DNA from 3 places in the Pseudarthrobacter sp. PvP004 genome. Region 3 is predicted to be linked to each of the others. Evidence: riboswitches for the same ligand, from Rfam matches in the RefSeq annotation. Region 3 holds a riboswitch; each other region holds the start of a gene.

Region 1 (10,130 bases), 150 kb from region 3:
TTGAAGAGCCGGGATTCGCGGCTGAGAGTGGCAGCGAGGAGGCTTCCTGTGATGGCCCCGAGGGTGCCTGCAAGTCCTATGGTGAGGATTTGGCCGTAGAGTGCGGTGGCGATCATCGGCGCACCAAAACGTGCTGCCAGGAGGACGCCTGCTGAGGCGGCCAGTCCACCGGCGCTGGACCATATGCCTGCCTCAACCAGTGTGATGAGGGTGAGGTCGCGCCTGGAGACTCCGGCATGGAGCGACGACGCGTATTCAAGACGCCTACGGGCTCCTCCAAGAAGACCAAAACCACCGGTATTGGCCGAACGGGTCTGGCACCCGCCCGCATCAAGCGGAGTCAGTTCACTCTCCCGGCCGGCGCTGAACTTGCACCATGCGCGCCTCGCAGAGATCCAACCATCGAACTTCCGCTTCGGCCTGGAAAATCAGTGAATCGAGCACCAGGAGCCAGGCGGTATCCGACGATCGTTGGTTGGCGGAGACCGCCTTTCTCGCCTGCGTATGTTCCTGCAGAGCCTTGACCGAGACTTCCCGTTGGGACTGGATCACCGCAGAGGCATCCACGTCCGGAAGCGACACCGCGAGCGCCAACTTGATGGCAATTTCGTTTCGTGGAGGATTGCCTCGGTCCACTGCGCCGGCGAACCACGCTTCGACTTCCTCAGCCCCGGCGTCGGTGATGCTGTACACGACGTGCCCGCCGCCGTCGTCGCCGTCTTTGCTGACCAGGCCGTCGCGCTCCAGCCGGTCCAGCGTTGTGTACACCTGGCCGATGTTCAACGGCCAGGCTGCCCCGGTCCTGTCCTCGAATTCGACGCGCAGCTCATAGCCGTACCGGGGCTGGTCCTGAAGCAGGGCCAGCAAGCTGTGCCGGATGGACATGAGGCTCCTCGCTGCGGTTGGTTGGACGATTCAGAGGAGCAGGAGGACTTTGCCCACGTGCTCGCCGGAGTCAAAGTATTCATGCGCTTCCCGGACTTGATCCAAGGGGAAGGACTTGGCCACAAGGGGCTTGATCCGGCCATCGGTGAGCATGGGCCACACCGACTCACGCACGGCGGACATGATGATTCCCTTTTCAGTAACCGGTCGCGGCCGGAGGGCTGTTCCGATGACGGCAGCCCGTTTGCTGAGGAGCTGGCCGAGGTTAATCTCAGCTTTGGTACCACCTTGCAGGCCGATGACGATGAGTCGTCCGTAGTCGGCGAGCGCCTCGATGTTCTGTTGCAGGTATTTGGCACCCACGACGTCGAGGATCACGTCCGCGCCTTTGCCTCCGTTATGCGCCTTGAGGCTTTCAGCAAAATCCTCTTCGGTGTAGTTGATGGCGATATCGGCACCCAGGAAGGCCTTGGCGGTACCCACTTTCTCGTCAGTGCCCGCCGTGGTTGCCACCTTTGCGCCATAGGCCTTGGCCAGTTGGATGGCCATGGTGCCGATGCCGCCGGTTGCACCGTGGATGAGCACGGTCTCGCCGGGTTGCAGCTGAGCGGTCATGATCAGGTTCGAGTACACCGTGGCCGCAACTTCGGGCAGCGAGGCCGCTGTTATCAGGTCCACGCCGTCGGGAATCCGGAGAACCTGCTCCGCCGGGACTGCGACCTGCTGGGCGTAGCCACCGCCGGACAACAGTGCCACTACTTTGTCCCCCACAGAGAATGCCTTGGTGACGCCGGGGCCGAAAGCGGCGATGCGGCCGGAGACCTCCAAGCCAGGAACTTCCGAGGCGCCCGGGGGCGGCGGATAGAAGCCACGCCGCTGCTGGACGTCCGCACGGTTCAGGCCCGCAGCCACGACGTCGATCAGCACCTCGCCCTCGCCGGGCACCGGAGAGGGGACCTCGCGGATTTCGAGGACTTCGGGCCCGCCTGGCTCTGAGATGTAGACGGCTTTCATGACGAACTCCCGGTTTCTTGCTTGTCTCCAGACCCCGGGGCAGGGGCCGGAAGACGTGATGTTTTGGAACAGCCAACTCCCTATGAAACACTACTAGGCGAGGAAGGTTGTCCGAGCGGCCTAAGGAGCTGGTCTTGAAAACCAGTGTGCGGTAACCCCGTACCAAGGGTTCAAATCCCTTACCTTCCGCGAATGAGGTGCCCCGGGTCCCAGGACCCGGGGCATTCTTGCGTCTGAGCCAGGGTTCCCGTGCGGAACTGATAACTCACAACCGGAAGATCATTGAAACTGTCAGAGGCCCCGCATAGTGTTCTGTCTGTCTCCACACCACACAGACATCAGCCGCAGTTTTGGCCGCGGCACAACCACAGGAGCCTTACCCATGCCCAAGCCTGACATCACTCCCGGTTCCCCCTGCTGGATCGACCTTGTGACGTCCGATACGGAGAAGGCCAAGGCCTTTTACACGGCACTTTTCGGCTGGACCTATGAAACCGGAGACCAGGAAAAGTACGGCGGCTACATCACGGCTTCCAAGAATGGCCGGATGGTTGCGGGCATCATGGAGAAGCAGGCGGACATGGGGGCCATGCCGGACGTTTGGTCCACCTACCTTCGCACCGACGACATCAAAGCAACCACCGAGGCCGCTGCCGCCAACGGCGGCCGGGTGCTCATGGAACCCATGGAGGTCCCCGAGCAAGGCAGCATGGCCATGTACGGGGATGCCTCAGGCGCCGCAATCGGCGCCTGGCAGTTCGGTGAAATGAAGGGCTATGAGGTGGCGGCTGAGGCCGGAGCTCCCGCCTGGCATGAACTGCTTTCCAAGGACTACGAGTCCGCGGTCACTTTCTACCAGAAGGTCTTCGGCTGGGACACGGAGGTCATGAGCGACACTCCGGAATTCCGATACACAACCCTGGGTGCCGGTGACGACGCCAAGGCGGGCATCATGGATGCCTCCGGTTTCCTGCCCGAGCAGGTCCCCTCCATGTGGAGTGTGTATTTCGCGGTGGAAGACACGGACGCCACTGCTGAGCGAGCCGCGTCCCTCGGTGCCACCATTATGCAGCCCGCCGAGGACACACCCTTCGGGCGCTTGGTCACGTTATCGGACCCCACCGGCGCCGTTTTCAAGGTGATCCAGGACTTGGGCCAGACCGCCTAGTCGTCGGGCTATTGGGCCGTTGCACGGTCCCTCATTGTTGACCCCAGGTCAACCCTCCATTCATCCGTTCGTGTTCAGCTAGGTCCGAGGCAGCTTTACCCGGGAGTAACTTCCGGCACTCGCCCACTTCACAAGACAGTGGGCGCCATTCATGGAGCTCCACAGGGCTCACTGATGAAAGTTCAAGCGGATGAAATTTATGCATTGGAAATCCTTGGCGGGCACTGTCCTGTCGGCTGGGCTGATTACCGCCCCGCTGACGGCAGTACCGGCCTTTGCAGCTGATGAGCTCGCAGCCGGCGCATCGCCCGTGGTGATCAACGAGGCCTACCTCAGCGGTGGCAGCAACGGTGCGGCCTTCAAGAACAAGTTCGTGGAGCTTTACAATTCCTCGGACGCACCGGTCAGCCTGGCGGGCTGGTCGCTGCAGTACCGGTCTGCCACTACCAGCACAGCGCCCACGGGGATCACGCCCCTGACCGGCAGCATCCCCGCGAAGGGATATTTCCTGGTCCAAGGCGCCACCAACAGCGAAACGTCCACGGCGCCGGAACTACCCAAAGCCGATGTCCAGGCAGCCGGCACGCTGAACCCCAGCGGAACTACCGGGACGCTGATCCTGGCCAAGCAGGCCACTGCCGTCACTCCCCTTCCGACGGGGTCGGTGACGGGCAACGCAGCCATCGCTGACCTCCTGGGCTACGGCACCTCCAACACCTTTGAGACCGCCGTTGCCACCGCACCCACCGTCAACTCGGACGTTAAGAGCCTCAACCGCACCAATGGTGCGGACACCGACTCCAACGCGGCGGATTTCAGCCTCAGCGCCACCATCACCCCCACCGCCTCCAACGGCAGCGGAACCCCGCCCGTTGACCCCCAGCCCGAGCCCGGGGTCAAGACCATCGCCGAGATTCAAGGAACCGGTACAGCCAGCCCGTTTGTTGGCAGCACCGTGACAACCAGCGGCAAGGTCACCGCTGTCTATGCGACCGGCGGTTTCAACGGCTACTACGTCCAAACCGCCGGAAGTGGCGGGGACAACGCGGGGGCGGCCAGGACGGCGTCGGACGCTTTGTTCGTCTATTCGCCGTCGACGGCGCCAACGGTCCAACCGGGCGACTACGTGCAGCTCACCGGTGTGGTCAGCGAATTCGCCAGCCAAACCCAGCTGACCGTTGAGGCGGCGGGGTTAAAGAAGCTGACCGAAGCCGCGCCGGAGGTTAAGTCCACGCCGTTCACGCTGCCAGCCAATGAGGCCGCCCGGGAAAGCCTGGAAGGCATGCTCCTGGCCCCGCAAGGTGACTTTACGGTCTCGGACAACTACTCCCTGAACCAGTACGGCGAGATCGGCCTCGCGGCCGGCACATCGCCTTTGGTACAGCCGACGGCGGTAGCCACCTACGGTTCGCCGGAGTATGCCGCTGTGGTAGCGGACAACGCGCTGCGCGGGATCAAGCTCGACGACGGTGCGTCCACCAACTTCTTGAAGGACGCCACCACCAAGGCCCAGCAATTGCCCTACCTGACCACGTCCGATCCTGTCCGCGTCGGTTCCCCGGCGCAGTTCCGGACTGACGTCATCCTGGGCTACGGCAACAACTCCTGGAAGTTCCAGCCCCTGACTGCGCTGAGCCCGGCCAACGCTGGCTCTGTCCAGCCGGCGAGCTTCACCGCCTCCCGGCCCGAAGGTCCCGCCGACGTGGGGGGCAACCTCAAGCTGGCTTCCTTCAACGTGCTGAACTACTTCCCCACCACCGGTGACCAGCTGGCCGGCTGCGTCTTCTACACCGACCGCGAGGGCAACCCGATCACGGTCAAGGAAGGCTGCAACGCCCGCGGTGCTGCCAACGCGGAGAACTTCGAGCGCCAGCAGAGCAAGATCGTTGCCGCCATCACCAAGTCCGGCGCTGACGTCGTATCCCTTGAAGAGATCGAGAACTCGGCACAGTTCGGCAAGAACCGCGACGACGCCTTGTCCAAGCTGGTGGATGCCCTCAACGTCAAGACACCCGGTGTTTGGGACTACGTGCGCACACCCGCCAACGCTCCCCCGCTGAGCGACGAGGACATGATCCGCACAGCATTCATCTACAAGAAGGCAGCGGCCGAGCCCGTGGGCGAGTCCATCATCCACAACGACACCGTGGCCTTCGCAAGTGCCCGCAAGCCCCTCGCGCAGCTCTTCAAGCCGGTTGGCGGGGACGATGACAAAAAGTTCATCGCGATCGTGAACCACTTCAAGTCCAAGGGCTCCGCCGCGACCCCGGATGACACGGACAAGGGCCAGGGCGCGTCGAACATCGCACGCACAAAGCAGGCTGAATCCCTGCTCGCCTTCTCCAAGGACCTCCAGGCGTCCAAGGGCACGGACAAGGTCTTCCTGATCGGCGACTTCAACGCCTACGCGAAGGAAGATCCCATCAACGTCCTCACCGGCGCCGGTTACACCGACCTTGAGGTGGGTACAGGCAAGCACTCGTACCTCTTCGGAGGCATGGTTGGCTCGCTGGACCACATCCTCGCTTCTCCTGCCGCCCGCAAGGTGGTGACCGGAACAGACATCTGGAACATCAACTCCGTGGAGTCCGTCGCGCTGGAGTACAGCAGGTATAACAACAATGTGACCAACTACTATGCCCAGGACGAGTTCCGGGCCAGCGACCACGATCCTGTGGTGGTGGGCCTGAACCTGACTGCGGACCAACCGGCAACCGTCGACCTGCAGTTCCTGGGTATCAACGACTTCCACGGGCGGATCGACTCAAACACCGTCCTGTTCGCCGGAACGGTGGAAAAGCTCCGCGCTGCAGCTGCTCCCGGCGCTACGGCCTTCATTTCGGCCGGTGACAACATCGGTGCTTCCCTCTTCGCTTCTTCAGTGGCGAAGGACCAACCCACCATCGACGTCTTGAACGCGCTCGAATTGCAGGCTTCCGCTGTAGGCAACCACGAGTTCGACGGCGGTTGGGCGGACCTGCGCGACCGCGTCACAGCTGGAGGTACCAACGCGAAGTTCGCCTACCTGGGCGCGAACGTCTACCAGAAGGGCACCAGCACCCCGGTCCTGCCGGAGTACAAGGTGATGGACATGAACGGCATGCGGGTAGCAGTGATCGGTACTGTCACGCAGGAAGTTCCGTCCCTGGTGACCCCTGCCGGAATCGCGGATCTGGAGTTCGGCGATCCTGTGGAAGCCATCAACCGGGTTGCCGCGAAGATCAAGGCCGACAACCTGGCAGACCTCATCATCGTGGAAAACCACGACGGCGCTGCTTCCGGAACACCCGAGGGCGCCACGTTGGAGCAGGAAGTTGCAGCCGGCGGGCCGTTCGCCAAGCTGGTCAACGAAACCACTCCCGACGTCGCCGCGATCTTCACAGGACACACGCACAAGGAATACGCCTGGGACGCTCCGATCCTGGACGCCAACGGCCAGCCCACCGGCAAGACCCGCCCCATTGTGCAGACTGGCAACTACGGCGAGAACGTGGGCAGCGTGACCCTCACAGTGGACACCGCAAGCAAGTCCGTGACCTCTTACAAGGCCGCCATCGTGGACCGGACTACCGAGACCGCTGAAAGCCTCGTTGCCACCTACCCGCGTGTGGCGGCAGTGAAAACCATCGTGGACAAGGCCCTCGCCCAGGCTGCCGAGATCGGCAACCAGCCGGTAGGCGCGGTGACAGCTGATATCACCACGGCCTTCACCCCGGATCCCGCCGGCGGCGCCCCCAAGCGGGACGATCGCGCGAACGAATCCACGCTCGGCAACCTGGTGGCGGACTCCCTGGTGGATACACTCAAGGCTCCCGAACTGGGTGCGGCGGAGATCGGCGTCGTGAACCCCGGAGGCCTGCGTAATGAGCTGTACTACGCACCGGACGGGACCATCACCTACGCCGAGGCCAACGCGGTCCTGCCGTTCGTGAACAATCTCTGGACCACGTCGCTGACCGGCGCTCAGTTCAAGACGCTCCTGGAGCAGCAGTGGCAGACCAACGCCGACGGCACCATTCCCAGCCGCCCCTACCAGCAGCTGGGCGTGTCCAAGAACGTCAACTACACCTACGACGCCGCCCGCGCCGCAGGTGACCGCATCACCGGCATCTGGGTGAACGGTGCTGTGCTCGATCCTGCCAAGCAGTACAGGATCGGGACGTTCAGCTTCCTGGCTACCGGCGGTGACAACTTCCGGGTCTTCAAGGAAGGGACCAACACCAAAGACACGGGCTTGGTGGACCGCGATGCGTGGATCAAGTACCTGCGCGAGCACAACCCTGTTTCGCCCGACTTCGCACGCCGTTCCGTTGCCGTGGCCAACTCCACGGCGGCTGAGGTCAAGGCCGGAGAGTCCATTACGCTGGCCATCTCCAAGCTGAACCTCACCTCCATCGGCAGCCCGGCCAACGCAACGCTGAATGCAGTGTTCGTCGATGGCAAGGGCTCGGAATCGGCACTCGGTTCGGTCCCGGTGACCGCGGGCACCGCCACGGTGGACCTCAAGGTTCCCGCCGCGGCAGCTGCAGGCACCGGCACGTTGGTGCTGACCGCCGTCGAGAGCGGAACCGTGGTGAAAACGCTGGTGAACGTGGCGGAAAGCGGCACCAACCCGCCGCAGTGCACCGCACCCGTCAAGCCGTCCAAGTGGTACGACATCGTGGGATGGATCCGGTACGGCTTTGCCTGGTTGGAGTACCAGAGGTGCCTGAGGGGCTAGCCGCCCCTGAGCCACAGGGCCGAGAGGCCAGTACCCGCGAGGCCGGTACAAGGCAGGACCCCTCACGATCTTCTTCGTGAGGGGTCCTGCCTTTGGTTTGCGGCCTTTTGGGCCTGCGCGGTTACTTGTTCACGGGTTCCGGTTCCCGGTCCCTTTCTGCATCCCGCTGGAGCTCAGCCTTGAACTCCTCGTAACGGGCCAAGTGCGCGGGACGGCGCCGGAGAATCAACCAGGCGACACCCAGAATGATGAACCACACGGGCGTGGCCAACAGGGCCGCGAGCGTGTCCGGTTGCGTGGTCAGAGCCCAGAGGACGAAGGCGAAGAACGCGAACACCACCCACACCATCACCACTCCACCGGGCATCTTGAACGCCGAGGACTCGTGCAAGTGCGGGCGGCGCTTCCGGAAGGCAAGGTAGCTCGCCAGGATGATGGACCAGACGAAGACGAAACACACAGCGGACACCGTAGTGACCATGTCGAACGCCTTGCCGATGTCCGAGCCGGCATACATGAGGACGACGCCGGACAGCAGCAGGATGCAGGACAGGAACAGGGCGTTGCGGGGCACTTTGCGTCCGGACAGCGCGCCGAAAACCTTGGGTGCGTCGCCTTCCTGCGCGAGTCCGAACACCATGCGGGACGTGGAGTAGATGCCAGAGTTTGCCGACGACATGGCCGAGGTCAGCACCACCAGGTTGACGATGGTGGCCGCTGCGCCGAGACCAGCGAGCGAGAACATGGCGATGAAGGGGCTATGTCCGGCAGCAAACTGGGTCCACGGGGTGACGGACATGAGGATGATCAGCGCGCCCACATAAAAGAGCAGCACGCGGATGGGGATGGAGTTGATGGCTTTGGGGAGGTTCTTCTCGGGGTCCTTGGCCTCGGCAGCTGTTGTGCCCACGAGTTCGATGCCCACGAACGCGAAGACGGCGATCTGGAAGCCGGCCACGAAGCCCATGAATTCATTCGGGAAGAAGCCGCCGTGGCTCCACAGGTTGGTGAAGCTGGCCGGTCCGGCGTCGGACTGGAAGCCGCTGAAAATCATGAATAGGCCAACGATGATGAGCGCCGCAATGGCCACAATCTTGATGAGGGCGAACCAGAACTCCGTCTCACCGAAGGCTTTCACGGTGGCGAGGTTCAGGAGCAGGAGGATGCCGATGGTGATCAGGCCCGGCACCCAGAGGGGCAGGGAGGGCCAAAGTTCCTGGGAATACCCCGCGATTGCGATCACGTCCGCGATCCCGGTGATCACCCAGCAGAACCAGTACGTCCAGCCGGTGAAGAAGCCGGCCCACGGTCCCAGGAGGTCGGCGGCGAAGTCGCTGAAGGATTTGTAATTGAGGTTGCTGAGCAGCAGTTCGCCCATGGCGCGCATAACGAAGAACAGCATGAAGCCGATGATCATGTACACGAAGATGACGGATGGGCCGGCAGCGGAAATGGTCTTGCCGGATCCCATGAAGAGGCCGGTGCCAATGGCTCCGCCGATGGCGATGAGCTGGATGTGGCGGTTGCTGAGTTGTCGCTCGAGGTGGGGTGAATCTGTGCCGGTGGAAGGCGGGCGCTGAATCGTCAAAGGAACTCCATCGTTCAGGCGGCACGGGGTGCCACATTGATTCGGGTTCCTCCCCGCTCTGTACGTGGACCTGAGAGTTTCCGCCTTCCTGCAGGGCAGGAAGGCTTGCACCTTCGGTGAGCCCGGTGACCGGACTGCTTTCCAGAGTTGCCTCGCCGCGGCGGTACATGGGCCTGAGAGATTCCTGGGGAGGGTTTGCTCCTACGGCGCCTGACGGGATGTACCGGCAGGACTCTCCCGCCGCAGATCAAAAGCGCGCACACCCAAGTGGGTGATGCAGCTCACACAGTAGCCAAGGTCGGGTAGAGGTGCAACCCCACGTCCCTAGCGGCCCAGAATGCTACGCGCAATCTCATCAGCATCGCGGAGCGTCCGCTGGCCGCTCGCGTAGGCGGGTCCGGTGCGCGGCCTGGCCTCGGCAGCGATGGCTGTCCCCCACTGCGAAGCGGACAATTGCAGGCCAAGGACATACAAGTTCCTGGTGATGGATCCGTTGGCAGCCAGAGGCCTGTAAGGATGGGGTTCCACGTCCAGGCCGGTGGTCTGCATGGGCGTGCCCTCAACACTCATCATGATCTTGGTGCGGACCAGCCCGTCGGACATGAGCTGTTCCAGCAGCGGCGAGAGGTTGATGCCCACCCTGTTTGCCGGCGACATCGCCTCGATAAGCGTCCGCGCTTCAACCGGACCGTCGTGAACCCACGGCGAAACCGCCCGGAACAGCTTGGCACCCCGGTCCACACTGAACTTCGGAT
Region 2 (10,130 bases), 1.3 Mb from region 3:
TCACCACGATGACCACGATCAACAGTGCCCCGAACGACCCGAACTGGCCACGGGTCTGGATCATTTGTGCCACACCCAATTGCGGTCCTTGGGCAGAGTGCAGCGCCATGAAGATGCCGCCCACAACGTTGCCGATGATGATGCCCACGATCGCCGGAACAAAGCCCAGGCCGAACACCGTAGTGGCGAGTCCGCCGGTCACGATGGTCATGATCATGATGTTGGAGCCGAACCAGATGGTGAAGAGGTCCCGGGCCTTGCCGTGGCGCTCGTTGGCCGGGATGGGCTGGATGGTCTTGTCTTCCAGCCGGGGAACCTCAGCGGTGGGCGCGGTGCTCATGACGCGGTCCGGGATGCCGAAGCCAGTTCGCGGCCAGCGGTGGCCTTGCTGCGGTTCACCATGAGGCCGAGAAGGTCGAAGACCAGGGTGGCCGCGGCGACCGTGGTGATATCAGCGTGGTCATACGCCGGGGCGACCTCAACGACGTCGGCACCCACGATGTTGATGCCGTTCAGTCCGCGGAGCAGGGCAAGGAGTTCGCGGGAGTGGAGCCCGCCCATCTCCGGGGTGCCGGTGCCGGGTGCGAACGCCGGATCCAGGACGTCGATATCGATGGAAACGTACACCGGGGTATCGCCCAGCCGGTCCTTCACCCGCTGAATGGCCGCCGGGACCCCAATAACGTCCAGGTCCGAGCAACGGATGATCTGGAAGCCGAATTCGTGGTCGCGGAGGAAGTCGTTGCGGTCATAGACCGGGCCGCGGATACCCACGTGCATGGACTTGTCCTCCACAAGGAGGCCTTCCTCGAACGCCCGACGGAAGATGGTTCCATGCGTGATGGGCTGGTCGAAGTAGGTGTCCCACGTGTCCAGGTGGGCGTCGAAATGCAGCAGTGCCACCGGACCATGAACCTTGTTCAGCGCTCGCAGCATGGGCAGGGCGATGGTGTGGTCGCCGCCGATCGAGATGAGTCGCTTGTCCTCGCTGAGCCCGTTGCCTCCGCTGATCAGGGGCAACGCCTGCTCCTCGATCTCGCGGACTGCCCTAGTGATGTCGTAGGGGGTGCAGGCAATATCGCCGGCGTCCACCACTTGGGCTTCGTATACCGGTTCAACGTCGAGCTCCGGGTGATAGCCCGGGCGGAGGAGCCGGGAGGCCTCGCGGACTGCGGCAGGGCCGAAACGGGCGCCCGGCCGGAAGGAGGTTCCGCCGTCGAACGGTACTCCTACGATCGCGATGTCGTAGTCCGGGACGCGGTCGATTTGGGGGAGACGGGCGAAGGTACCGAGTCCTGCATACCGGGGAACTTTGGTTGCGTCGACAGGGCCGATGGGCTGATGCGTTGCCATTGAAGAATCCTTGGGGTGAGGGGTGCTCGCCGTTGAGCGGGAAGTAAGTAATTCCATTCTTGGTGACGCCGATCACTCCGAAAAGCGCTACATTGACTACAAATGGTCGAGGCGTTTAGACGAATGTCTAAGAGGTGCCTGAAATGGCGCCAACCCCTCAGCGAACGCAAGGAAAACAGGACCCCGCATGGCAATCACCGTGGCTGAACTCGTGGCCGAGCCTCAACTCGGGCTCACACTCCTGGCAGGATCGGCGGGCCGGGACAACCGCATCACCTGGGCCCACACCTCGGATCTGCCCAGATTGTGGGAATGGGTTACAGGCGGCGAGCTCATGATGACCAACGGCCTGTCCATCCCCCCAGACGCGCAAGGTCAGGTGGCGCTCGCAGAGGCCTTGGTGGACAGCGGTGCCAGCGCCTTGGCGATCGGTGAGAAGATGCACGCGCCGCCCCTCACCGCGGAATTCCTGGCGGCGTGCGAGCGGCTGCCGTTGCCACTGGTCAACATCCCGTATCCGCTGCCGTTCATCGCAATCGCCCGGTCGGTTGCCGAGTCCTCACTGCTCGAAGAATCGCGCCGGCTGCGGCAGACGGCCCGCGTCTACGATCTGCTCCGCACCGCCGGAGCTTCCGAGGACCATTGGCAGAGCCTGGTCCAGCGGCTGGCAACTGAGCTCGACGCAAACCTGTTCGTGGTGGACCGACGCTGCCTCCATCCCTGGCATCCGGACGGGCAAACGCTGCCAGAGTTCCTTGCCGAGGAATGGGCTCCGCTGTCCGGGCAGGTGTCCCTCGCCGGAAAGAACTTCCAATGGCACCGCATCCGGGGCCGGCACGTGCTCACCATGGACATTCCCACGCATGCCAATGCGCTCCTGGTGGTGCTGCCCAACAGCGAACCGCACCCGGACGCCGTCGTACTCCTTCACGCCGCAACCGTGTTGGGACTACAGCTTTCGCGCATCGTTTTGTCGCTGGAAGGCCGCCACCGGCTGGCCGGCGAGTTCCTCCTGCAGGCAATGGACGGACGCTTGGGCGCGGCCGAAATGGAGAGCCGGCTGGCAGCTTTCGAGGTTTCGCCCCAGGATTTCCTGCTCGCCTCGATGTCCGCCGGCGGCGGAGACAGACAAGCGGACGACGGCGACAGGCTGGCCAACGTGCACATCGAACTGTGGAGGCACGGGGTTGCGTCGGCGTCGTTGAAGCGAAACAACAGGCTCCATGTGGTGGTCCCGGCCGACGTCCCTGACCACGTCCTGGCGCACTGTGCCGGGGCGGATGCTGCGATCGGGATCAGTGCGCCGGCGGCCGTTGCCAACATCCAACGCGCACTGCAGGAATCCCTCTGGGCGCTTGGCTCCGCCCGTGCCAACAAGCTGGCGCTGGCCCGCTATGCGGAGGGGCCGTCATGGCTGGGGCTGACGGGTTTCGAGGAGGGAACGGCGCTGGTTCGGCGGCTTTTAGGCCCGATTTTCGACTACGAGCAGAGCCAGGAGGGCGATCTCCTCGTCACGCTCAGGACGTATCTGGACTCGCAACGGTCCTGGCAAAAGACCGCAACGGCGTTGTTCGCGCACCGGCAAACCATCATCTACCGGATACGGAAAATCGGCGAGCTGACGGGGCTGGATATGGGTGAAACGTCCACAGTTGCCCAGCTCTGGTTCGCGCTGCAAATCCATGAGGCGATGCATCAGTAACTTCACCTTGCTTGCGCTTTTTCAAAACAACCAGCTATGGTGTGAAGCGTGTCACTCACGGTGACGCAACGCTTTTGATCTGCGGCGGGAGAGCCCTGCCGGTACATCCAGTCAGGCGCCGTAGGAGCAAATCCTCCCCAGGAATCTCTCAGGCCCATGTACCGCCGCGGTTAGGCAACTCTGGAAAGCAGTCCGGGTAACCGGGCTCACCGACGGTGCAAGCAGGCAACCATTCCTGCGGAATCTCTCAGGTCCAATACAGAGCGGGGAGGAACCCACATCATCGAGCGCTCACTGGGCGCCTGAATCATGGAGTTCCTCTTGACTGTTCAATCAACCCCCACCGCCTTCGCGGACCGGCACATCGGCGCCCGTCGCCAAGCCGATGTTGACACCATGCTCAAGGCCATTGGCTACGACTCTGTCGACGGCCTGGTAGACGTCGCGGTCCCCGATTCGATCCGCCAGGACACTGCCCTGAAGTTGCAGGACGCCCTCACCGAGGTGCAGGTCCTCGCCGAGCTGCGCAAGCTCGCGTCCAAGAACAAGACCGCCGTCCAGATGATCGGCCAGGGCTACTACGACACCGTGACGCCGCCGGTCATCCGCCGCAACATCCTGGAAGCTCCCGCTTGGTACACGGCTTACACCCCGTACCAGCCGGAAATTTCCCAGGGCCGCCTCGAAGCGCTGCTCAATTTCCAGACCATGGTGCAGGACCTCACCGGCCTGCCCGTTGCGAACGCTTCCCTGCTGGACGAAGCCACCGCCGTGGCCGAGGCCGTGTTGCTCATGCGCAGGGCCAACAAGAACCAGACTGCCAAGGACGGTAAGACTGTCCTGGACTCCGACCTCCTCCCGCAGACCATCGCGATCGTGAAGGGTCGCGCTGAGGCGTTGGGCTTCGAGGTGGAGATCGCTGACCTTTCGGCCGGCCTTCCCGACGGCGACATCAATGGCATCGTGCTCCAGCAGCCGGGCGTTTCGGGCCGAGTCTTCGATCACTCCGTCGTGATCGCCGACGCCAAGGAACGCGGTGCGCTGGTCACCGTCGCGGCTGACCTTTTGGCGCTCACCCTCATCACGCCCCCGGGCGAGCAAGGTGCGGACATCGCCGTCGGAACTGCGCAGCGCTTCGGTGTCCCGCTGTTCTTCGGCGGCCCGCACGCGGCCTACATGGCGGTCCGCGAAGGCATGGAGCGCACACTTCCCGGCCGTATCGTGGGCGTTTCCAAGGACAACGCAGGCGTCCCCGCGTACCGTCTGGCCCTCCAGACCCGCGAGCAGCACATCCGCCGCGAAAAGGCGACGTCCAACATCTGTACAGCGCAGGCCTTGCTGGCCATTGTCGCCTCGATGTACGCCGTCTACCACGGTCCGGAAGGCCTGAAGGCGATCGCCGAAACCGTTCACGGCCATGCCCGCACCCTTGCCACAGCGCTGAAGAAAGCTGGCCGGGAACTTACGTCCGAGTCCTTCTTCGACACCCTCACAGTGCGCGTCCCCGGCAAGGCTGACAAAGTCATCGGCGCCGCCGAGGCACGCGGCATCAACCTGCGATTCATCGACGCCGACACCGTTGGGGTGAGCATTGATGAAACCACGACGCCGGAGGTCCTCTCCGCGGTGGCCGTCGCCTTTGGAGCCGGTCCGGTAGGGGACGCAGCAGGGTTCGAACTGCCCGCAGACGTGGTCCGAAGCAGCGACTTCCTGCAGCACCCGGTGTTCAACACGCACCGTTCCGAGACGCAGCTGTTGCGCTATATCCGCAGGCTGTCCGACCGGGACCTCGCACTGGACCGCACCATGATTCCGCTGGGTTCGTGCACGATGAAGCTCAACGCAACCGCTGAAATGGAAGCCATTTCCTGGCCTGAGTTCGCCTCCATCCACCCGTTCGCTCCGGACCACCAGACAGCGGGTTGGCGGGAACTGATCGAAGACCTGGAAGCCGACCTTACCGAGATCACGGGCTACGACCAGGTCTCCATTCAGCCGAACGCCGGTTCCCAGGGAGAGCTGGCCGGCCTGCTGGCCATCCGTGGATACCACCTGTCCCGTGGTGACCAGCAGCGCACTGTCTGCTTGATCCCCGCGTCGGCCCACGGCACCAACGCCGCGTCCGCGGTCTTGGCCGGGATGAAGGTTGTGGTGGTGGCCACGGCTGCCGACGGCACCATCGATCACGCAGACCTGACCGCCAAAATCGAAGCCAACAAAGACGTCCTGTCCTGCATCATGATCACTTACCCGTCCACGCACGGCGTGTACGACGCCGACGTCCGCGAAGTCTGTGACGCGATCCATGCAGCCGGCGGCCAGGTGTACGTTGACGGTGCGAACCTGAACGCGCTGGTTGGCCTGGCCCAGCCGGGCAAGTTCGGCGGCGACGTATCGCACCTGAACCTGCACAAAACCTTCTGCATCCCGCACGGCGGCGGCGGACCGGGCGTTGGCCCTGTTGCTGCGAAGGCACACCTGGCTCCGTTCATGCCGGGCGACGCGAACAAAGCAGCGCACGAGGAAGGGCATGGCGTAGCCATCTCGGCCTCACGTTACGGTTCCGCCGGTGTGCTGCCGATTTCCTGGGCGTACGTGAAGCTCATGGGTGGCCAAGGCCTCACCGACGCCACGAAGTCCGCGCTGCTCGCCGCCAACTACGTTGCCTCCCGCCTGGACGAGCACTTCCCCGTCCTGTACACGGGCGAGGGCGGACTTGTTGCCCACGAGTGCATCCTGGATCTGCGTGAACTGACCACCCGCACCGGAGTTACCGCTGAAGACGTGGCCAAGCGCCTCATCGACTTCGGATTCCACGCCCCCACGCTCGCGTTCCCGGTTGCGGGCACGCTCATGGTGGAACCGACCGAGTCCGAGGACCTTGCCGAGATCGACCGCTTCATCGAAGCCATGATCACCATCCGCGCCGAGATCGAGCAGGTGGCCAGCGGTGATTTCACTCTTGAGAAATCGCCGCTGCGCAACGCGCCGCACACAGCTGCCGCCGTCGTAAATTCCGGCTGGGACCGCGACTACACGCGCGAGCAGGCAGCATTCCCCGTCCACCACTTGAAGCAGGACAAGTACTTCCCGCCAGTTGGACGCATCGATGGAGCTGCCGGTGACCGCAACCTGGTGTGCTCCTGCCCTCCGCTCGAAGACTTCGAAAACTAAGGACTCCCGACATGTCTGAGAACTACACCGCTCTCTACGAGCAGCACAAAAAGGCCGGCGCTTCCTTCACGGACTTCGGCGGCTGGCAGATGCCGCTGAAGTACGAGTCCGAACTCGCCGAGCACCATGCCGTCCGTAACGCGGCGGGCCTGTTCGATCTCTCCCACATGGGCGAGGTTTGGGTCAGCGGCCCCGACGCTGCGGCCTTCCTGGACTACGCCCTGGTGGGCAAGCTGTCAGCGATCGCTGTAGGCAAGGCCAAGTATTCGCTGATCTGCAACGCCGACGGCGGCATCATCGACGACCTCATCTCCTACCGACGCGCTGAAGACAAGTACCTGGTAGTCCCCAATGCGGGCAACGCCAAGGTGGTCTCCGCGGCGCTGCTGAAGCGCGCGGCCGGTTTTGACGTCGTCGTCGAGGACGTCTCTGCCGAGACGTCACTCATCGCCGTGCAGGGCCCGACCGCTGAAGCCATCCTGCTGCAACTGGTCCCTGCGGAACAGCACGAGTTGGTCACCGAACTGAAGTACTACGCCGCGGTTGAGGTATCCATCAACGGGGAGGACCTGTTGCTCGCCCGCACCGGCTACACCGGGGAAGACGGCTTCGAGATCTACGTCCCGAACGTCGACGCCGCAGGCCTCTGGGAAGCGCTGCTGGAAGCCGGTGAAGGCCACGGACTCATCCCCGCAGGTCTCGCCGCCCGCGATTCGCTCCGCCTTGAAGCCGGCATGCCGCTCTACGGCAACGAGCTCTCCCAGCACGTCAATGCCTACGCAGCAGGCCTGGGCCCGGTAGTTTCCCTGGCCAAGGAAAGCGACTTTGTGGGCAGGGAGGCACTCACTGCCATCAAGGCTGCCGGTGTGGGGTCCACCCTTGGGCAGAAGCTCGTGGGCCTCAAGGGCACGGGCCGCCGTGCCGCGCGCGCCCACTACTCGGTGCTCAAGGACGGCTCCCTGATCGGCGAAGTCACCTCCGGCCAGCCAAGCCCGACGCTCGGTTACCCGGTAGCGATGGCCTACGTCGACGTCGAGCATTCAGAGCCGGGAACGATCGTTGAGGTCGACCTCCGAGGCAAAGCCGAACCGTTCGAAGTTGTCGCCCTGCCGTTCTACAAGCGCCAAAAGTAGTCACGAGAAGTTAGGAATTGAAATGAGCAAGGTAGTTGCTGAATTGAAATACTCGGCCGAGCACGAGTGGGTTGCCTCTAATGGGGGCGGGCCTGTCGGGATCGGGATCTCTGCTGTAGCCGCTGACGCCCTGGGCGACATTGTGTACGTGGACCTCCCCGACGTTGGTTCCACAGTGACCGCAGGCGAGACCTGTGGCGAGGTTGAATCCACCAAGTCGGTATCGGACCTGTACTCGCCCGTGACGGGGGAGGTGACCGAGATCAACGACGCCGTTGTCAGCGATCCGGCACTCATCAACAACGATCCCTACGGTGCCGGCTGGCTTTTCAAGGTTGCCGCCACGGAAGAAGGGCCGCTCATGTCGGCCGAAGAATACGCTGCAACGAACGGTGGAGAACTGTGAACCCGGTATCTGTGACTGAGTACCAGCAAGTTGTGTCGGCGTCGCTGGACGCCCAGCTATCAGAGCTGGATCCTGAGATCGCCGCAAAGATCGACGACGAACTCGGTCGCCAGCGCGACGGGCTGGAAATGATCGCCTCCGAGAACCACACGGCCGTTGCCGTGATGCAGGCCCAAGGTTCGGTGCTGACCAACAAATACGCCGAGGGTTACCCGGGCAAGCGCTACTACGGCGGCTGCGAACACGTCGATGTCATTGAGCAGCTGGCGATCGACCGCATCAAGGCACTGTTCGGCGCCGAATTCGCGAACGTCCAGCCGCACTCCGGTGCCCAGGCCAACGCTTCCGTGATGCACGCCCTGATCAAGCCGGGTGACACCATCATGGGGCTGAACTTGGCCCACGGCGGCCACCTGACCCACGGCATGCGCATCAACTTCTCCGGCAAGCTCTACAACGTGGTCCCCTACGGCGTTCGCGAGGACACCCACACCGTGGACATGGCCGAGGTTGAGCGCCTGGCCCAAGAGCACAAACCGGCGCTCATCGTCGCCGGCTGGTCCGCTTACGCGCGGCAGCTGGACTTCGCTGAGTTCCGCCGGATCGCCGACTCCGTGGGCGCGTACCTGATGGTGGACATGGCACACTTCGCCGGCCTTGTGGCCGCGGGCCTGCACCCTTCGCCCGTCCCGCACGCGCACGTCACCACGTCCACCACGCACAAGACCCTCGCGGGCCCCCGCGGCGGCATCATCCTCTCCAACGACGCCGACATCGCCAAGAAGATCAACTCGGCCGTGTTCCCGGGCCAGCAAGGCGGACCGCTGGAACACGTCATCGCAGGCAAGGCTGTTGCGTTCAAAATTGCCGCCTCGGAGGAATTCCGGGAGCGACAGGAACGCGTCCTCGCCGGTGCACGGATTCTCGCCGAACGCTTGGTGCAGCCCGACGTCGCCGCCAAGGGCATCAACGTAGTCTCCGGCGGAACCGACGTGCACCTGGTCCTCGTCGACCTCCGCAACTGCGAACTCGACGGCCAGCAAGCCGAAGACCGCCTCGCCGCAATCGACATCACCGTCAACCGCAACGCCGTCCCCTTCGACCCCCGCCCGCCCATGGTCACCTCCGGCCTGCGCATCGGCACCCCGGCGCTGGCAACGCGCGGCTTCGGGGAAGCGGCCTTCCGCGAGGTCGCGGACATCATCGCCGAAGTGTTGATCGCCGACGCCGACGCGGACCTTACCGGGTTGCGTCACCGTGTTGAGGCACTCGCTAAGGCACACCCGTTGTACCCGGGGGTCGCGAACCTCGGCTAGCCGTTCGGTTTTGCAGGCCGTTTCGTGGGCTCGCTGCAAAACATGCCGTGCGCACGGCATGTTTTGCAGCGGGACCCCGTTTACGGAACGGCCCCAACGGCCGTTGGGGCGACCGGCCGTGGTGCACACGATGCACATTTGATCTCCCGGGTGAGGCGTTCGCTGGGAACGAATGCCTCACGTAAACACCGGGTTTGGAAGCTGCACTCGGCTTCCACAGGGGCTGGGCCTGCCTTGGCTAGGGATTTGGCCCGGCCCCACATTCTTGTTTGTTTCACTCTTCCCTGAAAGGGATCCCAGCCATGGCTGTTGGTGTTTTTGATCTGTTCTCTGTGGGTATTGGCCCGTCGAGTTCTCATACTGTGGGGCCGATGCGGGCTGGGGCGGTGTTCGCTGGCGAACTCAAGGACGCCGGTGTCCTGGGTTCCGTGGCGTCGCTGCGGGTTGATCTGTATGGTTCGTTGGCTGCGACGGGTCGTGGGCACGGCACTATGACGGCCACGCTGCTGGGCTTGGAGGGCTTTCACCCCGAGTTGATCCTGCCTGACGAGGTGGAGGAGCGGCTGGCGACGATCGCGGAGACGGGTGTGCTGAATCTGGGTGGTGCGTCCGGGGGCGGTGTGGAGCTGCCGTATGCGGTGGAGGATATGGTGTTGCATCCGTTGACGGTGTTGCCGCGGCATACGAATGGGATGAAGTTCCAGGTGTCTGATGCCCAGGGGAATGTTCTCAGGGAGGCGACGTTCTTTTCGGTGGGTGGCGGGTTCATTGTCCGTGAGGGTGAGGAGGACGCTGCCCGGGCCGAGTTGGAGGAGACGAAGGCGGAGTTGCCGTTGCCGTTCAGGACGGCGGCGGAGTTGATGGGCCGGTGTTCGTCCAAGGGGTTGGGGATCAGCGACATCATGTTCATCAATGAGCGTGCGTCCCGGAGTGAGGAGGAGATCCGGGAGGGTCTTTTGCATATCTGGTCCGTGATGGAGGCGTGTGTTGAAACGTCGTTGAAGCGTGAGGGTGTGCTGCCCGGGGGGTTGAAGGTCCGGCGTCGG
Region 3 (10,130 bases):
CACCGACAGCCATGGCTGGGATCCCTTAACAAAGCTTGAAAACGGTCCGGCAGATGGTCCTGCCGGAGGGTCGCCCCCACTTGTGGCGGCAGACGACCGAAGCACGACGCCGGATGGCCCCCAAAGGCGGCAACCCGGCGTCGCAATTTTATTCAGTTCTACAATCCCACGCTACGCCACGGGGTGCGTGGGTAGCCCGATGGACCGGACGGCATTCCCCGATTCGGGGCTTAGGAGCAACTCACCCGACCAGAGGCCCTTTTGGGTGCGGTATCCGGAAGCGTGCGTCCAAGGGAGCGCCACGTCCGCCCAGCGGGCGTTTTCGCGACCGAGCACGCGGAGGATGCCGCCCGCAACGGGCCACTCCGGCGAGTTAGGAGAGGTCTCCGCCGTTCTTGGAGGCGTACTCCTCGGCTGAGAGCAGGGGGCCGTCGGACTCAGCTGCGACCTTGAACAACCAACCGGCACCGTAAGGATCGCTGTTGATCAGGGCGGGGTCGGATACAACGGCGTCGTTGATCTCGGTGACCTCACCGGTGACCGGCGAGTACAGGTCCGATACCGACTTGGTGGATTCAACCTCGCCACAGGTCTCGCCTGCAGTAACAGTCGAACCGACCTCGGGAAGGTCAACGTACACAATGTCACCCAGTGCGTCGGTGGCGACCTCGGAGATACCAACGGACACTGAGTTCCCGTCCCCGCGAGAAACCCACTCGTGCTCGTCGGAGTACTGAAGTTCGGGCGCTACTTTGGGCATTCTGATTCCTTACTATGGTTGGTCAAAAACTATGGCTGGGATGGTGGGGCACCGAATTCCTCGGCGGGCGCACATGCGACCGAGCATGCAGAGGAGGTCGGACCCGCCGGCCGAAGGCGACTGACTCAGCGAACCCGCTTGTAGAACGGCAGTGCGACGACTTCGAACCGCTCATTCTTACCGCGCAGGTCGATGTCCAGTGCGGTACCAAGCTCTGAGTGTTCGACGTCGACATACGCCAACGCTACCGGGTAGCCGAGCGTGGGGCTGGGCTGACCGGAGGTGACTTCGCCAACCACGGCGCCGTCTTTGAGGACCGGGTAGTGGCCGCGACCGGCCCTGCGGCCCAGGCCTTTGAGACCAACGAGCTTGCGTCCGCTGGTGGAGCCGGCACCGTCAGCTTTGAGGGCAGCGAGTGCGTCCTTGCCGACGAAGTCGCCTTCCTTGGACAGTGCCACTACGGGTCCGAGTCCTGCCGCGAAGGGGTTGCCTTCACGGGAGAGTTCGTTGCCGTAGAGGGGCATCCCGGCTTCGAGACGCAGGGAGTCGCGTGAAGCCAGGCCGGCGGGGGTCAGTTCGCCTTCTTCAGCGGCGTCGGCGATGGCCTGCCAGAGGGCTGCAGCGGAGTCGTTGGCTACGAAGATCTCGAAGCCGTCTTCCCCGGTGTAACCGGTGCGGGCGAGCAGCAAGTCTTGCGTGCCGCCGTCGAACGTGAACGCTACTTCGACCGCCGCGTAGTACTTGAGTTCGGTGACCAGCGCATGCTGCTCGACGGGCACCAAGCGGAGGAGGATCGCTTCGGCGAGGGGACCCTGCACCGCGATCAGCGAGGTTTCAGCGGATGCGTCCTGGACCTCGACGTCGAACCCGGCCGCCCGCTCCAGTAACGCCGTGGCCACAACCTTCGCGTTGCCCGCGTTCGGGACCACCAGGAACTTCTCGGAGCCGCGGCGGTAGGTGATGAGGTCATCGATGATGCCGCCGTCTTCCTGGCAGATCAGCGAGTACTTTGCTTTACCGTCGGCCATGGCGGAGATCTTGCCCACCAAGGCGTAGTCGAGGAACGCGGCTGCCTCGGGACCGGTGACCCAGACTTCACCCATGTGGGAGAGGTCGAACAGGCCGGCGGACTTGCGGACTGCGTGGTGCTCGGCCAACTCGGACGAGTACTTGAGCGGCATCTGCCAGCCGCCGAAGTCGGTGAAGGACGCGCCGAGCTTCTTGTGCTCTTCGTAGAGAGCTGTGTAGTTCTCAGTCATTTGTGGGACCGTCCTAGTTCTCGAAGTCTTCGATCGGCGGGCAGGAGCAGACCAGGTTGCGGTCTCCGGCTGCGCCGTCAATGCGGCCAACGGGCGGGAAGTACTTGTCCTGCTTGAGGTGGTGGACCGGGAAGGCGGCCTGCTCGCGCGGGTACGCACGGTCCCAGTCAGAACTTACGACGGCGGCGGCTGTGTGCGGCGCGCGGCGAAGCGGGGAATCCTGCACGGAGAAGTCACCGGCAGCAACCTGGTCGATTTCCTTGCGGATGGTGATCATGGCTTCGATGAAGCGGTCGATCTCCACGAGGTCTTCGGACTCGGTGGGCTCCACCATGAGCGTGCCCGCGACCGGGAAGGCCAGGGTAGGCGCGTGGAAGCCGAAGTCGATGAGGCGCTTGGCAACGTCCTCAGCGGTGACGCCGGTCTTCGCGGTCAGTTCACGCAGGTCCAGGATGCACTCGTGGGCCACGAGTCCGCCTTCGCCGGTGTACAGGACCGGGAAGTGGTCGTTGAGGCGGGATGCGATGTAGTTCGCGGCAAGCAGCGCGGACTTGGTTGCCTCGGTGAGTCCCTGGCCGCCCATGAGCTTCACGTAAGCCCAGGAGATTGGAAGGACACCGGCGGAACCGAAACGGGAAGCCGAAATCGGGACGTCGTTGCCTTCGGTCCAGGAGGCTGCATCGCCGGGCATGAACGGTGCGAGGTGTGCCTTTGCAGCTACGGGGCCAACGCCGGGTCCGCCGCCGCCGTGGGGGATGCAGAAGGTCTTGTGCAGGTTCAGGTGGGACACGTCGCCGCCGAACTTGCCCGGCTGGGCCAAGCCAACCAGTGCGTTGAGGTTGGCGCCGTCGATGTACACCTGGCCGCCGGCCTCGTGGATGGCGTCGCAGACTTCCCGGACGTCGGCGTCGTACACACCGTGCGTGGACGGGTAGGTGATCATGATGGCCGAGAGGGCGTCCCGGTTAGCTTCGATCTTGTTCTTGAGGTCAACGTGATCGATGGTGCCATCGGGTGCCGTGGCAACCACAACCACCTTCATGCCGGCCAGGACTGCCGACGCTGCGTTGGTGCCGTGGGCTGAGGCGGGGATGAGGCAGACGTTGCGCTGCTCGTCGCCACGGGACAGGTGGTAGCCGCGGATGGCCAGCAGTCCTGCGAGCTCACCCTGGGAACCAGCGTTCGGCTGGATGGAGACTTGGTCGTAGCCGGTGATCTCGGTCAGCTGTGCTTCGAGGTCGGTGATGAGTTCACGCCAGCCCTCAGTCTGGGAATCCGGAGCGAACGGGTGGATGGAGGCGAACTCCGGCCAGGAGATGGCTTCCATCTCGGCTGTGGCGTTCAGCTTCATGGTGCACGATCCCAGCGGGATCATGGTGCGATCCAGCGCGAGGTCGCGGTCCGAGAGCTTGCGGATGTAGCGCAGGAGCTGGGTTTCGGAGCGGTGCGTGTTGAACACGGGGTGCTGCATGAAGTCGCTCGTACGCTCAACGGAACCTTCAAGCGCAAAGCCTTCAGCGGCTTCAGTGACCGAAGCGCCGAAGACATCAAGGAGACCGCCGACAATTTCAGATGTAGTGGTCTCATCGACGGAAATACCCAGAGTGTCAGCGTCGATGCCGCGCAGGTTGATGCCCTTGGCCTCCGCTGCGGCGATGATCTCGGCAGCCTTACCGGGGACGCGGACGGTGATGGTGTCGAAGAAGGAACCGTGAAGGACCTCGACGCCGGCAGCATTCAGGGACGCTGCAAGGGTACGGGCGTGACCGTGAGCGGTTTCGGCGATCGCCTTCAAGCCCTCGGGGCCGTGGTAGACGGCATACATTGAGGCCACGATGGCGAGCAGCGCTTGCGCGGTACAGATGTTGGACGTGGCCTTCTCGCGGCGGATGTGCTGCTCGCGGGTCTGCAGCGCCAAGCGGTAGGCGGGGACACCGGCGTCGTCCTTGGAAACGCCCACCAGACGGCCGGGCATGGAACGCTCCAGGCCCTTTTGGACGGCCATGTACGCGGCGTGCGGGCCGCCGAAGAAGAGCGGAACGCCCAGGCGCTGTGCGGAACCAACGGCGATGTCGGCGCCCTGCTCACCTGGAGGGGTGATGAGGGTCAGTGAGAGGAGGTCGGCAGCGACGGTCACCAGCGCGCCGCGTTCCTTGGCGTCAGCGATCACGGCGGAGTGGTCGAACACGCGGCCGGACACGCCGGGCTGCTGGAGGACGACGCCGTTGATGGCACCTTCCGGGAGGCCAAGGGAAAGGTCAGCGACCTCAACCTCGAAGCCGAGCGCTTCGGCGCGGCCCTTGACGATGGCGATCGTCTGCGGGAGGCAGTCTGCGTCGAGGACGGTCTTGCCGTCCTGAACGGCCTTGTTCTTGTTGGCGCGGCGCATCATGAGGACGGCCTCGGCAACCGCAGTTGCTTCGTCAAGTAGGGAGGCGTTGGCGATCGGCAGGCCCACCAAGTCCTGGACCATGGTCTGGAAATTGAGCAGCGCTTCGAGGCGGCCTTGCGAGATTTCCGGCTGGTAGGGGGTGTAGGCGGTGTACCAGGCCGGGGACTCGAGGATGTTGCGGCGGATCACCGGGGGCGTCACGGTGTCGTAGTAGCCCTGGCCGATCATCTGAACGGCGGTCTTGTTCTTGGAAGCGAGCTTGCGCAGCTCAGCCAGAACTTCAACTTCGCTCAGTGCGCCCTGAAGGGTGAGGGCAACATCTTGGCGGATGTCGTTCGGGACGGCGGTGTCGACCAGCGAATCGACGGTGTCGTAGCCGACGGACTTGAGCATGGTCTCAATGTCGGCCTGGCGGCGGGCGCCGATATGCCGATCGACGAAGGTGGTGGAGGCAGAACTAACCGTCACGAAGGAACTCCATTACTTGGGGCAGCGTTTGGGTACGCCACAGCGGCTGGGTTCCTCCCCGCTCTGTATTGGACCTGAGAGTTTCCGCGCGTTGCGTGAACAACCATCGCTTGCACCGTCGGTGAGCACAGCACTTTCACCCTGAGGTGGGTTCCGTGCCTGCTGCTTTCCAGAGTTGCCTCGCCGCGGCGGTGCGTGGGCCTGAGAGATTCCTGGGGAGGGTTTGCTCCTACGGCGCCTGCATCACTTGCTTGCAGGACTCTCCCGCCGCAGATCAAAGGCATGTTCAGTTGTGTGTGGGCACCGCGTTGGGCACGCCACAAGGGTTAATTGTCCTACGTCCGGGGCGCTGCAGCAAATGGATGAATCGCTACTTCCGTAGCCGTTCGAGGACTCCCAGCAGGATTTCGACGTCGGCCTCCCGCCCGGCGTTTCCGCCCTCCTGCCCGCCTTCAAAAATCGCATTGAAATAGAGGCCGTCGCCCATGTAACTCACAGCTTTGGCAACCTCGGGTCCAACATCCTCCGCCAGCACGTCCAGCCACCGTTGCTGGATAGCAGCAAACCTGCGGCGGGTTTCCTCGTGAGCCACCTCAGCCAGCCTGGTAGCGGCGACGAAGGCCCGATCCATGGGCGTATCTGCCCAGAGCGAGGACCTGATGAAGTAGGCAGCCGAACCATCCGGTGCTGCCTTCATCAATTCGGTATCTTCATCGGCGAGCAGGTCCAGGCGCTCCAAAAGGGCCGTGGTCAGCGCTTCCTTATTGGGAAAGTGGTACAGCAGCCCACCTTTGGACACCCCTGCGCGCTTGGCAACCGCATCGAGAGTGGCAGCCCGCTCCCCTACCTCAATAAGGAGGGCTTCGTAGGCATCCAGGACGGCATCCCGGGCAACTGGTTTTCGTGGCATAGGTACATCATTCCCTAAAGGCTTGGGGGGTTCCATTTGAAACTGTACCGTCTGGACGGTACAGTAAGTGACATGTACTCGCCGTCCTCAACCCAAGCACCCCGTTCCGCTCGTCCCGTTAAGGGCCAGGCAGCACCGTGGCGCGATTGGACGGCTCTGGCGCTCCTGATGTTCCCGGTGCTGCTGGTGGCCGTCGACAACACCGCGCTCACCTTTGCCCTGCCCGAGATTGCCCGATCCCTGGAGGTTGGCGGCGTCCAACTTCTCTGGATTGTGGACGCCTATCCCCTGGTACTGGCTGCGCTGCTGGTTTCCATGGGTAACCTGGGCGACAGGATCGGACGACGCCGGTTGCTGCTGATCGGCAGCACAGGCTTCGCTGCGGTGTCGGCTGCTACGGCATTCGCACCGACCGCGGAATGGCTGATTGCCGGACGCGCCGGCCTTGGCGTCTTCGGCGCCATGCTGATGCCCTCCACGCTCTCGCTGATCCGGAACATCTTTACCGACCCGAACCGTCGCCGGCTCGCGATCGCTGTCTGGGCTGCCGGCTTCTCCGGCGGTGCCGCCCTCGGTCCGATCTTCGGCGGTTGGCTGGTTGAACACTTCTGGTGGGGTGCCGTCTTCCTTGTGGCAGCTTTCCTGCTCCTCCCGCTCCTGGCTTTCGGCCGGGTCCTGATTCCGGAGTCCAGGGACTCCAACCCGGGACGCGTGGACGTGCCGAGCATCGTCCTGTCCGTTGTCACCATGGCTCCATTTGTTTACGGCATCAAGGAATTCGCGGTGCATGGCTTCGGAGCCTCCGCAGCAGCCTTCATGGGCTTCGGCGTGGTGATGGGCATCCTGTTCGTTCGCCGCCAGCAGCGGATCGAGAGCCCCATGCTCGATGTCGCCTTGTTCAAGAACAAGGTGTTCAGCACAGCCATCGTGGCCAATGTGCTGTCCCTCTTCTCCATGACCGGATTCATCTACTTCTTCGCCCAGCACCTGCAGCTGGTTGAAGGTCAGTCCCCCATGGAGGCAGGCATCGCGATGATCCCCGCCCTCCTGGCTACGGTCATCGCCGGCCTGCTGGTGGTACCGCTGGTCAAGCGCGTGCGGCCAGGGTCTGTTGTGGCTGCCGGGCTGACGCTGAGCGCCGTGGGTTATCTGATCGTCGTAGTGGGCGATCACGGCAGCGGGCCCGTGTTCCTGTTGTCGGCCCTGACCGTCCTGGCTGTTGGTGTGGGTGCCGCGGAGACCATCTCCAATGACCTCATCCTGGCTTCAGTGCCGGCAGACAAGTCCGGAGCGGCCTCGGCCATCTCCGAGACCGGCTACGAGCTGGGATCGCTCCTGGGAACCGCTGTACTCGGCTCCATCCTCACGGCGTCCTACCAGCACAACCTGATCATTCCGGACGGCATCTCGGAGCAGGCTGCCGGGAATTCCACGGAAACGCTGGCCGGCGCTGTTGATGCGGCGGCCGCACTTCCGGCCCCGTTGTCAGAGGCATTGACACATGCCGCCCGGACAGCTTTCGAGTCCGGTGTTCACATCACTGCGGCGATTGGGCTGGTACTGATGGCTGGTGCGGCAGTGCTCGCCGCCGTCGTGCTCCGGCGTGTGCCGAAGGCGCAGTAAAGGCACAGCGCCGACTGAAGCTTGACAGCTTCGGTCGGCGCTGTTTTTTGTCTACGCCGGCTGTCAGTCCGCACTGCTGTTCTTCGGCTCCAAGAAGTTCCGGGCTGCGGCCACCCCGGCTTCGAGGTCCCCGATACCCGGACCACAAATGGCCCCGAGTACTTCCACAGTGATGTTGGCCCCTTCACTGATGGCTGCCATCAGGTCCGCGGGTGCGGGAATGTGACGCGTGCCTGACCTTCGGCTGGCGTCACTGATCCAGTCAACAATCTCCTCGGCAAGGGCCTCGTCGGATTTCATCGGGAAGCCGACTGAAAGGAAGCCGTCCGCGTGGTCGTATTCGGCGCGGGCCCAGGATCCTCCTTCAAACCCAAAGACGAAACCGATCGGAACGCCCTCTCGCGGAAGGCCAGCGTTCCACCAGTCCGGGGTTTTGGCCAGCAAGTTCATTTCAACGTCCGAGTCCCCGCCGGTGCCGCTGAGCACGTTTTCGCTGGCCTCGTGGTCGTGGCCGTAGAGCAATGCCCTTTGGTCATCGAGGACGTCCATGGCCACCCAGTTGCCTCCGCCGTCGTCATGATACATATGGTTCTGGGAGCCGTTGCAGGAGTCACCGTACCCAAGGGCCGTCTTAACGGCCGACACTACTGCCCACCGACGGGCCAACGATTTCGGGGTAGGGATTTCCATGCCGATCAACCCATCGCGAACTCCCCAGCAGAATCGGTCAGAGGCGGCGTAAATACTGACAAGCTTCTTCCCTGCTGTCTCTACTCGGGCACCTACCGGCAACGTCAAGGCTCGAGCCAAATTTCCCCTGCGCCTGATAACGTCGTGCACGGGCAACACTTCCTGATCTGCAGCTGCCCCTGGTCCCACTACCCAGCCCGAATCATTTGGCTCTGTGGGTTCCTCCCGCCTTAGGGTGACTCGCGGCATGTCCAATGCCGACGGGGACACACGTAACGTCTGCCCCAACTTCACAGGCGACCAGGCCGTCTCACTCACGGACTTGCTCCACGTCGACTGAACTGCCAACAACGTAGCGGCGTAGCTCAGATCCCAGGTAGAAAACTCAAGACCCGGGCCGGAAAGGTCCACAGCGCTGACACGGAAACTCTTTCGGGCGGTCTGGTGCAGATTGAAGTACCAGGAGCCGTGTGAATATCGGAGACCATCGACCAGATCCTTTGGATCAGCCATGGAAACCGCTCCTAGAATGACCTCCACGGCAGAACCGCAGTCCTCCCGGGCCAGACCTTCCACCGTGATCGCACCAACCTGCACCCTGAACGTGGAGAGACCCGACGGCGGCTCCGGAATCGGCGTCAAAGGTGCTGCCCTTTTCCTGAAGATCACGTCAACCTGTCCTTTCCTCACTTCGTGTTCTTAGTCGGTAGTTAAGTAGCGGGGAAAGACGGATCGTGATGCAAAGACGCACATCGACTGAAGCTAGACAGCTTCGGTCGGCGCTGCTTTTTTGTCTACGCCGGCCGTCAGTCCATCAATTCTGTCGAGGGCGTCGCTGAGTCGGGTGACTGTATTCCATAGTTCTGGATGTTGTTTCCTAATTTCCTCCAGTGCGGTGCCCGCGGAGGTCAGGGATGCGAGGTCGAAGCTCACGTTGGTTCGTGCTCCGGCTATGGCTGCGCGGAGGGCTCCGAACCCGACCACGACATCTGCAATAAGCGCAGGATTGCCGTTGGAAGCGAGCCAGCCGAGATCTTCAATGGCGTCGATGGCCCGCTCCCCCAGAACCGCTGATGCCTTGGCAGCATGGACGGACGCTTGATGTATTGCTTCGTCGCGTTCCGGACCGGGGTCGAGACGGAAGGCAGCGCCGAAGGCGTTGGAGGCGGACGCGTCGTCGTCGGCTAGTTGAAGGGCAATTCGTCGGAGTTCGTGCGCCCGGGAGTGGATGCCGTTCAGCTGTTCGCGCTGGGCCTCCTCCGCCTCGGTATATCCGGCCACCATGGACGTCAACGAGGCCGCGATGGAGAGCATGACCCCGGTCCCTGCACCCCCGCCCGGCGATCCGGTGGACTCCGCCAAGGCTTTGGTCCACTCATCAACTGTGGATATCTGCGTCGTGACTGATTCAGAATCGTTCATGCCATCCAGTGTGCCGGGGCTTCCCCGCCTTTGCAGCTTCGGGCTGGATACACTGGCCAGACCTAGGCGTCGAATGAAAAGGGCAGACTCATGACCATTGACCTCGAAGAGCTTTACAAGGACCTGCACTCCCATCCTGAGTTGTCCTTCCAAGAGACCCGAACTGCCGGGATCGCCGCGGGTTACCTCGAAGAACTTGGCTTCACCGTTCATCGCAACATCGGAAAGACCGGGGTTGTTGGCGTTCTGGACAATGGGCCCGGACCGGCGGTGATGCTCAGGGCAGACATGGACGGCTTGCCCGTAAAGGAAGCAACGGGCCTGGAGTACGCAAGCACGGCGATGGGTGTTGATCACGAAGGCAAGGACATGCCGGTCATGCACGCTTGCGGCCATGACGTGCACGTGACCTGCCTTGTTGGCGCGGTGGAGGTTCTGGCCGCGCAACGTGATGAGTGGCAAGGCACACTGATCGCCGTGTTCCAGCCGGCCGAGGAATGGGGCGGCGGGGCGGAAACCATGGTGGCCGATGGCTTGTACGACACTGTGCCGAAACCGGACGTCGTCCTGGGCCAACATGTGGCCCCCTTCCCCGCCGGATGGTTC

Evidence for each region. Region 3 has a riboswitch for glycine ahead of gcvP (aminomethyl-transferring glycine dehydrogenase). Riboswitches for the same ligand answer to the same signal wherever they lie in the genome.
Region 1: linked by a shared signal. The riboswitch ahead of cycA (D-serine/D-alanine/glycine transporter) and the one ahead of gcvP (aminomethyl-transferring glycine dehydrogenase) in region 3 are both predicted to bind glycine.
Region 2: linked by a shared signal. The riboswitch ahead of gcvP (aminomethyl-transferring glycine dehydrogenase) and the one ahead of gcvP (aminomethyl-transferring glycine dehydrogenase) in region 3 are both predicted to bind glycine.

The regions. Positions count from the first base shown of each region.
Region 1 is NZ_JAGINL010000001.1:3,123,388-3,133,517, forward strand. Features, by position in the region: gene J3A64_RS14015 (hypothetical protein) at 1-116, opposite strand, end outside; gene J3A64_RS14020 (PadR family transcriptional regulator) at 346-885, opposite strand; gene J3A64_RS14025 (NAD(P)H-quinone oxidoreductase) at 916-1,899, opposite strand; tRNA gene J3A64_RS14030 (tRNA-Ser) at 2,001-2,088, shown strand; gene J3A64_RS14035 (VOC family protein) at 2,282-3,067, shown strand; gene J3A64_RS14040 (ExeM/NucH family extracellular endonuclease) at 3,258-7,787, shown strand; gene cycA (D-serine/D-alanine/glycine transporter) at 7,909-9,375, opposite strand; glycine riboswitch at 9,527-9,625, opposite strand; gene J3A64_RS14050 (FAD/NAD(P)-binding domain-containing protein) at 9,700-10,130, opposite strand, start outside.
Region 2 is NZ_JAGINL010000001.1:4,227,966-4,238,095, forward strand. Features, by position in the region: gene J3A64_RS19260 (cytosine permease) at 1-340, opposite strand, end outside; gene speB (agmatinase) at 337-1,353, opposite strand; gene J3A64_RS19270 (PucR family transcriptional regulator ligand-binding domain-containing protein) at 1,541-3,055, shown strand; glycine riboswitch at 3,131-3,229, shown strand; gene gcvP (aminomethyl-transferring glycine dehydrogenase) at 3,377-6,229, shown strand; gene gcvT (glycine cleavage system aminomethyltransferase GcvT) at 6,241-7,362, shown strand; gene gcvH (glycine cleavage system protein GcvH) at 7,385-7,768, shown strand; gene glyA (serine hydroxymethyltransferase) at 7,765-9,084, shown strand; gene J3A64_RS19295 (L-serine ammonia-lyase) at 9,387-10,130, shown strand, end outside.
Region 3 is NZ_JAGINL010000001.1:2,969,177-2,979,306, forward strand. Features, by position in the region: gene J3A64_RS13290 (L-serine ammonia-lyase) at 1-13, opposite strand, end outside; gene gcvH (glycine cleavage system protein GcvH) at 374-760, opposite strand; gene gcvT (glycine cleavage system aminomethyltransferase GcvT) at 886-2,019, opposite strand; gene gcvP (aminomethyl-transferring glycine dehydrogenase) at 2,033-4,879, opposite strand; glycine riboswitch at 5,059-5,156, opposite strand; gene J3A64_RS13310 (TetR/AcrR family transcriptional regulator) at 5,250-5,789, opposite strand; gene J3A64_RS13315 (MFS transporter) at 5,862-7,412, shown strand; gene J3A64_RS13320 (hypothetical protein) at 7,476-8,771, opposite strand; gene J3A64_RS13325 (cyclodeaminase/cyclohydrolase family protein) at 8,865-9,524, opposite strand; gene J3A64_RS13330 (amidohydrolase) at 9,615-10,130, shown strand, end outside.